DNA from 2 places in the Priestia megaterium genome. Region 2 is predicted to be linked to the other one. Evidence: riboswitches for the same ligand, from Rfam matches in the RefSeq annotation. Region 2 holds a riboswitch; the other holds the start of a gene.
The links. Region 2 has a riboswitch for FMN ahead of ribE (riboflavin synthase). Riboswitches for the same ligand answer to the same signal wherever they lie in the genome.

Region 1 (4,263 bases), 2.2 Mb from region 2:
GAGAAACGACTTGTTGCAGAAGGAAATTCTGTATCCGCAGGTCAAAACATTGGATGGGTTGGCAATACAGGACGATCTTCAGGTGCACATTTGCATTTTGAAGTTCATCAAGGAAGTTGGAATCCGGATAAAACCAATGCGGTAAACCCACTTGCCAAATTGGACAAGCAAAAACTATCGGCATACGTAAAAAACGATTTAGCTGCCACGGTTTTTCAGCAGTTACATCAGGCTTCTGATAACTGTATTCTTATCCATCAAGGAGATACATTATCTGAACTTGCGGCCAAATATGGAGTCGATGTGGAGCAGCTAAGAAAGTGGAATCATTTAAAGAACACCGCTTTAAATGCAGGACAAGTGTTAAAAATAAGTCCATAAAAAAAGAGCCGCTAAGGCTCTTTTTTCAATGTCACAACTCAATGCGCTGTATGGTCACAATTTCGCTTGTTTGTTTTAATGAAGTGATGACAGAATCATCTAAAAGTTTATCAAACGTGAGCATCATAATGGCTTCTCCGCCTTTTTGCTTACGGCCCACTTGCATGGTAGCAATGTTAATACGTAAATCTCCAAGTACTTTCCCTACATTTCCAATAACTCCGGGCTGATCACTGTGACGGATATAAAGAAGATGTCCTTCCGGATAAAAATCAATATCAAACGAATCAATATTAACAATTCGAGGTCCATATCCTGCTATATAAGTGCCCGTAATGGTAAATGTACGCTGTTCGCCTGTTACTGTAACGTCAATTATATTAGAATATCCTTGCGTATCTTCCGATGTTTTTTCACCAAATGTAATTCCTCGTTCTTTGGCAATCATAGAAGCATTGACTTCGTTAACAGGTGAGTCAATACGATGGGTTAAAAAGCCTGATAACAAGCTCCGTGTAATATAAGTGGTTTCTAAATCCGTCACTGTACCTCCGTAGGAGATCGAGATATGCTGAACGGGTTCTCGCATGCATTGAGATAAAATAGCTCCCATTTGTTTAGTAAGGCTCGTAAACGGCTGAATTTTTTCAAAAACTTCTTTAGAAAGCGTTGGTAAATTAATGGATGAACTTACAGGATTACCTTCTAGAAAACGCAGAACGTCATGTGCCACGTCTTCAGCAACGTTAAGCTGGGCTTCTTTTGTAGAAGCTCCTAAATGGGGAGTTGTAATAACTTGATCAAAATGTAACAAAGGGTTATCAATCGGCGGTTCAACTTCAAATACGTCAATAGCTGCACCTTGAACATGGCCAATTTCTAAATAATGAACTAAGGCTTTTTCATCAATGATCCCGCCGCGTGCGCAGTTTAATAAAAATACACCCTTCTTTGTTTTGGCTAATGTTTCATGATTGAGCAATCCCTTGGTTTCTTTCGTAAGCGGAGTGTGTACGGTAATTACATCCGCTGCTGCTAGTAATTCATCCAGGGATAATAGTTCTACGCCTAGCTTTTCAGCTCGGGAAGAGGTTAAAAAAGGATCGTAAACGTGAACGCTCATATTGAAGGCTTTTGCGCGTTTAGCAAGCTCTGAGCCAATTCGTCCAAATCCGATAATGCCCAGGTGTTTGCGATTAAGCTCTGTTCCAACAAATGCTGAGCGGTTCCATTCGCGCGCTTTGACTGAAGCATTTCCTTGGGGGATATGCCGAAACAAGCTAGCCATCATAGCAAATGTATGTTCCGCCGTTGAAATGGTATTTCCGTTCGGCGCGTTAATAACGACAACCCCTCGTTTGGTTGAGGCTTCAATATCAATATTATCGACACCTACTCCAGCGCGAGCAACAATTTTTAAATTCGGCATTTTTGCCAGCAAATCCTCTGTAACCGTCGTAGCACTCCGTACTAAAAGCGCATCGTACGTATGCAAATCATTCTCAACTTCTTCAACTTTTTTTCGCGTAAGATTCACATGAGGAGCTTCAAGTAGTGGAGCAAGACCTTCATTGCTAATTGAATCAGCTACTAATACGTTATACATGACGTGAACATCTCCCTTGGATTTTACTATCATCAAATATTTGATAATTTACCATGTTAAAAAAATTCTGTCAATTATATTTTTTAAACTTTACAATTAGTTATCAAATACACAATTGTAAACGTAAAATTGAAACTATAAATATGTCATAATGCTGTTGGTTATGCACTTATTTCCTTATTTTACATATAAAACAGTAATGAAGTTTATAAAAGACATCAATTTAATAGGAATTAAAAAACTTCTTTATTTACTTTTAATTCGAGATAACATATAATAAATTCATAATTAAATATTGGTCTATCTTCGGGGCAGGGTGAAATTCCCGACCGGCGGTAAAAAAACAAATTGTTTTGAGCCCGCGAGCTTATATGTAATACATACGAGCAGATTTGGTGAAATTCCAAAGCCGACAGTACAGTCTGGATGGGAGAAGGTGGAGGTTCAGCGTTCAAAACCTAATGTGATGAACGTTTATTAAATATGCCTGCCATGTCTCCTCTCAACGAATCATTTGTTGGGAGGTTTTTGCGTGGGGATATGAAGTTGAACCTTTCTTCTTTGAAGAGTGGATCACAAAGAAGGAGAGAGGCAAGATGCAACAAAGTAAGAAAACTCAAAAGCTGGTTATACTAGGAATGTTAAGCAGTATTGCTTACATTTTAATGATGATTAATTTTCCGATTCCTGGATTACCTCCGTTTTTAACAATTGATTTTAGCGAAATTCCTGCACTCGTAGCAGCACTTGTATTTGGACCTATGGCTGCTGTTATAGTAGAAGGAATAAAAAATTTATTGAATTATTTAATTCAAGGAAGTGCTACAGGGGTTCCGGTTGGTCAAGTGGCGAACTTTGTAGCTGGTTTACTGTTCGTTCTTCCTGTATCATATATGTTCCGTCGATTTAAAACAGCCAAAGGCGTAACGATAGGTTTGGTTACGGGTACGGTTGTAATGACGGTACTCATGGCTGTCTTAAATTATTATGTCTTTTTACCGGCGTATACAATCTTCTTACAATCGCCAGAAATGTCTAGTGAACAAGCGCGTCAATATATCGTTGCAGGTATTTTGCCGTTTAACTTAATAAAAGGAGCAGCAACAGGGGTTATTTTTGTCTTATTGTTTTCAAAAATGAAGCAATGGATCACGCGCCGCGTTGCTGTTTAATTCAATCGCTCTCCCGGGGAGAGCGATTTTTATATATAAAAAAACCTGCAGCATGTACTATACTACAGGTTTGTTCAATACTTATTCGAATTTATTAGCATCGCCTTCGAATTTTTCATCCGCTACGCGAATTGAATCCGTAGGGCAGCCTTCCATTGCATCCATCATATCATCTTCTAGATCTTCTGGAATTTCTACTACACCTTGGTTATCATCTAATGTTACGAATGCAATACCTTCATCATCATAATCATAAATGTCTGGTGCTGCTGCTCCGCAAGCGCCGCATGCGATGCAAGTATCTTTATCAACAATTGTATATTTTGGCATAACAAGACCTCCTGTAAAGTGTTCGAAAATTTCTTATTATATAATCTCTTCGCGAATCAAGAGTGAAATTTCTCCTTATTCATTGTAAAATGATTTATAAAACTTTTCAATAGAAAAGTCACTGAGAATGCTTATCAAATCAAGGTTTCTTCACTTATCCAAACGTTTTGATACATAAAGGAAAGAGCTAAAAAGCCTTTATCTCACATGCTATTGGTCACTTTTGGTACAATGAATGAGAAAGGAAGTTGACACCTTTGAATTATATTCAAGTTAGCATTTTATTTTGTATAAAACAGTTAAAAGGTGAGCGAACCGCCTATGGTATTTATCATTTATTAACAGGTAAAAAGTCAGCGCAAACAATTCAAGACGGAAAAATTTTTGGAATCTCTTTTCTTTTTCAGTCATTTCTTTACTTAGATAAACGGTCTTTTGAAACCTGCGTTGCATATTTAAAAGAACAGCAGTATATCGAAGAAACTGAAAATCAAAAGTATGTGATGACAGATAAGGGACGAACACGCCTTGAAGATGAACTGACGGCTCGGCCCTTTCATCCAGCTTTAGACGGATGGAAATTCGCAAGCAGTACTCAATTATTTTTAGCAAGAATCACTTTGTTCATTCAGACCTTATCCAACCTACAGTATTTTCAAAAAGGGTTTTTACCCATTTCCAAAAATCCTGAGGTCATTCAATGGGTCAAAACGTATATTATGTCTCAAAAGCAAACGCGTCAAGAGTTAGCCGCCGAGCTATTCAAAGAGCTCC
Region 2 (4,263 bases):
ATTTTATTTGGAGTAACTTCAGTCATGCTAGCGAGTACGGGGGCAATAGGAAAAGAACAGTTCGGGCTGTGGCCTCCTGTTGGGATGATTTGTACAATTGTTTTAACTTATATATTTATCGCAAGAGGAATTAACGGTATTTTAATGGTTAATTCTCTTGTTGTGCCGATGATGCTTTCATTTGCTTTTATCATCTTTGTGCCAAATGTCAGCTATTTCTCACTGATTCAAACGAAGCCAGACTTAACGCTCGTCACACAGTGGAAGTGGGCGGTTAGTCCCTTTTTATATATTTCCCTAAATCTAGCTTTGGCTCAGGCCGTTTTAGTTCCATTAGGAAGCTCCGTGAAAGATAAGAGCGTGATCAAAAAAGGGGCCGTAATAGGAGGATGTGTACTTACGTTTATGCTTGTTTCTACTCATCTTGCCCTTTCCAATTTGCCTTATTCATTTCAACTTGATATTCCTATGAGTGCCGTTGTTAAAAATATCTCAGCGTGGGTGAATGTTTTATTTACGGTAGTTGTGTTAGGTGAGATTTTTACTACATTGATTGGAAATGTATTTGGAATCGCTAAACAGCTTCAATCATTTCTTCCCCTGAATGACAAACAAGCTTTTGCGTTTATTATCTTGGCATGCTTTATTATCGGGCAATTTGGATATGCTCAGCTTCTTGAGTTTTTGTATCCGATATTTGGCTATATTGGACTAGCTTTTGTATGGATGCTATGTATTAAAAAAGAAAAAATAAGCTAAAAGCTGGATTTTGAAGAGCAGATGTGAAAAAACGAAGTTAAATGATGTGACAAGTCGATTTTACTTTGCTATAATGTAAAACAAATAAGACTCTAGCAGTCGAATATATTATCCTTCGGGGTCGGGTGTAAGTCCCAACCGGCGGTGATAAAGCATATGCTTTTAAGCCCGTGACCCGTTTTCATACGATGTATGTTAGCGGTGGATCTAGTTAAAATCTAGAGCCGACAGTAAAAGTCTGGATGGGAGAAGGATCAGGAAGCACAGTTGTTTTTTTGTGTTGTATTAGGGACAGGTTTGCCTTTTTTAAAGCTACCCTTGTTTTTGTACACAAATTATAACTGTTTATTTCGTATACAATTAGCGGAATTTTGCATAGATAAAACTGATTCAGCTCAGCCGACCCCTTGGACATTTGTTCAAGGGGCTTTTTTATTTTCAGTGGTTGGGGGAAAGATAAATATGAAAAAAAAGCAGCTGCTATTTCAAAAAGGCATAAGAAGTTGGAATAGCGCCAAAGCAGGTGAAGAAAATGTTCACAGGTATTATTGAAGAAATTGGAAAAATAAAACGGATTCAAAAGGCTACAGAAGCAATTGTTCTTACGATTGATGCGAAGACCGTGTTAGAAGATGTGAACTTAGGGGACAGCATTTCAGTTAACGGCGTTTGTTTAACCGTAACGGCTTACTCTCAAAATGAATTTACGGTCGACGTCATGCCGGAGACGATTAAAGCAAGTACCCTGCAGCTTCTAACCGTTGGATCACGTGTTAACTTAGAACGGGCGATGGCTGCAAATGGCCGCTTTGGAGGGCATTTCGTCAGCGGACACGTTGATGGAATTGGAACCATTGTAAGCAAAACACGTAAAGGAAATGCCTTTTATTATGAAATTCAAGTGGATCCTGAACTTCGTGAATTTATGATGTTAAAAGGATCTGTTTCTGTAGACGGAACAAGTCTTACTATTTTTGATGTCAGCAACCAATCATTTACTATTTCTCTTATTCCTCATACGGTACTTCACACAGTCGTGGGAGACAAACAGCGAGGAGACAAGGTGAATATTGAATGCGATATGTTAGCTAAATATATGCATCAGATGATGGCTAACAAGTCAACTCCTGGCGCCTCGAATCGGTCAGGTAATATGAAGGATTTATTGCAGCAGCATGGTTTTACAAATTAACAGTGAGGTGAAAGAGATGTTTCATAAAGTAGAAGAAGCCATTGAAGAGTTAAAAAAGGGAAAAGTGGTTATTGTATGCGACGATGAAGATCGAGAAAATGAAGGAGATTTTATTGCATTAGCCGAAAAAACGACGCCTGAGGTTATTAACTTTATGGCTACTCATGGAAGAGGATTAATTTGTACACCTGTTAATGAAGAAATTGCGCATAAATTGAATCTTCACCCGATGGTAGTGAACAATACGGATGTACATGGAACAGCATTTACAGTAAGTATTGATCATATTTCAAGTACAACAGGTATCAGTGCGTACGAACGTTCTGCTACCGTTATGGCTCTTGTAAATGAAGCAACGGTAGCAAGTGATTTTCAACGACCAGGACACATTTTTCCGTTGATTGCAAAAGACGGGGGCGTTCTGCAGCGTGCGGGTCATACAGAGGCCGCTGTTGATTTAGCCGTGTTAGCAGGAGGAAAGCCTGCGGGTGTTATTTGTGAAATCATGAATGAAGATGGAACAATGGCACGCGTACCGGATTTAACAAAAATTGCAGAGCAATTTGATTTAAAAATGATTACAATAAAAGATTTGATTGCCTACCGCCGCAAACATGACCAGCTGATTAGCCGTGAAGTAGAAGTAAGCTTACCTACGGCATTTGGTGATTTTAAGGCTGTAGGATATACAAATAAACTTGATAATAAAGAACATGTGGCTCTTATCAAGGGTGATATCGATCATAATAGCCCCGTTCTCGTGCGGGTTCACTCCGAGTGCTTGACTGGAGATGTGTTTGGCTCTGAGCGCTGTGACTGCGGTCCTCAGCTTCACGCAGCTCTTACGCAAATTGAAGAAGAAGGACGCGGCATTCTGCTGTATATGCGTCAAGAGGGCAGAGGTATTGGCTTATTAAATAAGCTAAGAGCATATAAGCTGCAGGAAGAAGGATACGATACCGTAGAAGCGAATGAAAAACTCGGGTTTGCTGCGGATTTACGAGAGTATGGAATCGGTGCTCAAATCTTAAAGGACCTTGGAGTCAAACAAATGAAGCTTTTAACGAACAATCCTCGCAAAATTACTGGGCTAAAAGGCTACGACCTTGAAGTGGTAGAGAGAGTGCCTCTTCAAATGCCGGCAGTGGATGCCAATAAAAAATACTTAGATACCAAAGCTAAAAAACTAGGTCATTTATTACATTTATAAGTTTACACTTTTTTTCGTTATAACAAATGAAGCTAATTCATGAAAAGAAATGTAAATAACTATATATTACTACTAGCAGGAGGAACAAGAGATGAATCATTTATATGAAGGAAATTTAGTTGGCACAGGATTAAAAATCGGAATCGTGGTAGGGCGTTTTAATGAATTTATTACAGGGCGTTTACTTAGTGGAGCAGAAGATGCGCTTAAACGTCACGGCGTAGCTGATGAAGATGTAGATGTGGCTTGGGTACCGGGCGCTTATGAAATTCCATTAATCGCTAAAAAATTAGCTGAATCTAAAAAATATGACGCGGTTATTACACTAGGAACGGTTATTCGAGGAGCTACTCCACACTTTGATTTTGTATGTAATGAAGTAGCAAAAGGCGTTGCATCTCAAAGCTTACAAACAGGCGTACCAATTATCTTTGGTGTATTAACAACTGAAACAATTGAGCAAGCAATTGAACGTGCAGGAACAAAAGCAGGAAACAAAGGATGGGAAGCTGCAGCATCAGCTATCGAAATGGCTAACCTTTCAAAAATGATTGAAGGATAATAGAGGACGTTCCAATTTTTGTAAGTTAAAGAGTTAAAAGAGGCTGAAACAAAAGTATGGTAGTTGAAAGAAGATCCGAACGATGAATCGTTCGGATTTTTTCATGGTTAGGGTTACATTACAACGTAGGTTTCCTGTATGTAGGCTTCTAACTGTTGAGTGGAGAGCAGGGCCAAGGCTCCTGTAGGAAAAGCGAAGCCTTGCAGGGAAATCACCTGCAGTGCAGCAAGCCATCCATACTATCTCATGTATCCGATTTGTTCGCCTTTAGATTGGATTGATGTAGTATGTCTCAATCTCTTTTGAATAGAAGCTAGCTATGTATAATTTGGCTAAAACGTCTTACTCTAAGTAATAATTAGGTCGTAAAAGGGAGACGTCTATGCCTCATTATACTGCTTTTTTTGCATTGATTATTATCAGCACAGCCGTTTTGCTTACAGTATTCATACGTAAAAAAGATAAAAAGCTAGTCGTTTTGCTTTTTTTTATCATTGGAATGGCTTATGTACTAGAGTATGTTGTATTTGTGTTGTTTGA

Region 1: linked by a shared signal. The riboswitch ahead of CEQ83_RS21125 (ECF transporter S component) and the one ahead of ribE (riboflavin synthase) in region 2 are both predicted to bind FMN.

The regions. Positions count from the first base shown of each region.
Region 1 is NZ_CP023317.1:4,132,132-4,136,394, reverse strand. It holds gene CEQ83_RS21135 (peptidoglycan DD-metalloendopeptidase family protein) at 1-381, shown strand, start outside; gene serA (phosphoglycerate dehydrogenase) at 413-1,987, opposite strand; FMN riboswitch at 2,286-2,429, shown strand; gene CEQ83_RS21125 (ECF transporter S component) at 2,584-3,159, shown strand; gene CEQ83_RS21120 (ferredoxin) at 3,241-3,489, opposite strand; gene CEQ83_RS21115 (YpbB family protein) at 3,747-4,263, shown strand, end outside.
Region 2 is NZ_CP023317.1:1,306,155-1,310,417, forward strand. It holds gene CEQ83_RS06535 (YkvI family membrane protein) at 1-759, shown strand, start outside; FMN riboswitch at 867-1,017, shown strand; gene ribE (riboflavin synthase) at 1,292-1,951, shown strand; gene CEQ83_RS06550 (bifunctional 3,4-dihydroxy-2-butanone-4-phosphate synthase/GTP cyclohydrolase II) at 1,968-3,161, shown strand; gene ribH (6,7-dimethyl-8-ribityllumazine synthase) at 3,253-3,723, shown strand; gene CEQ83_RS06560 (hypothetical protein) at 4,106-4,263, shown strand, end outside.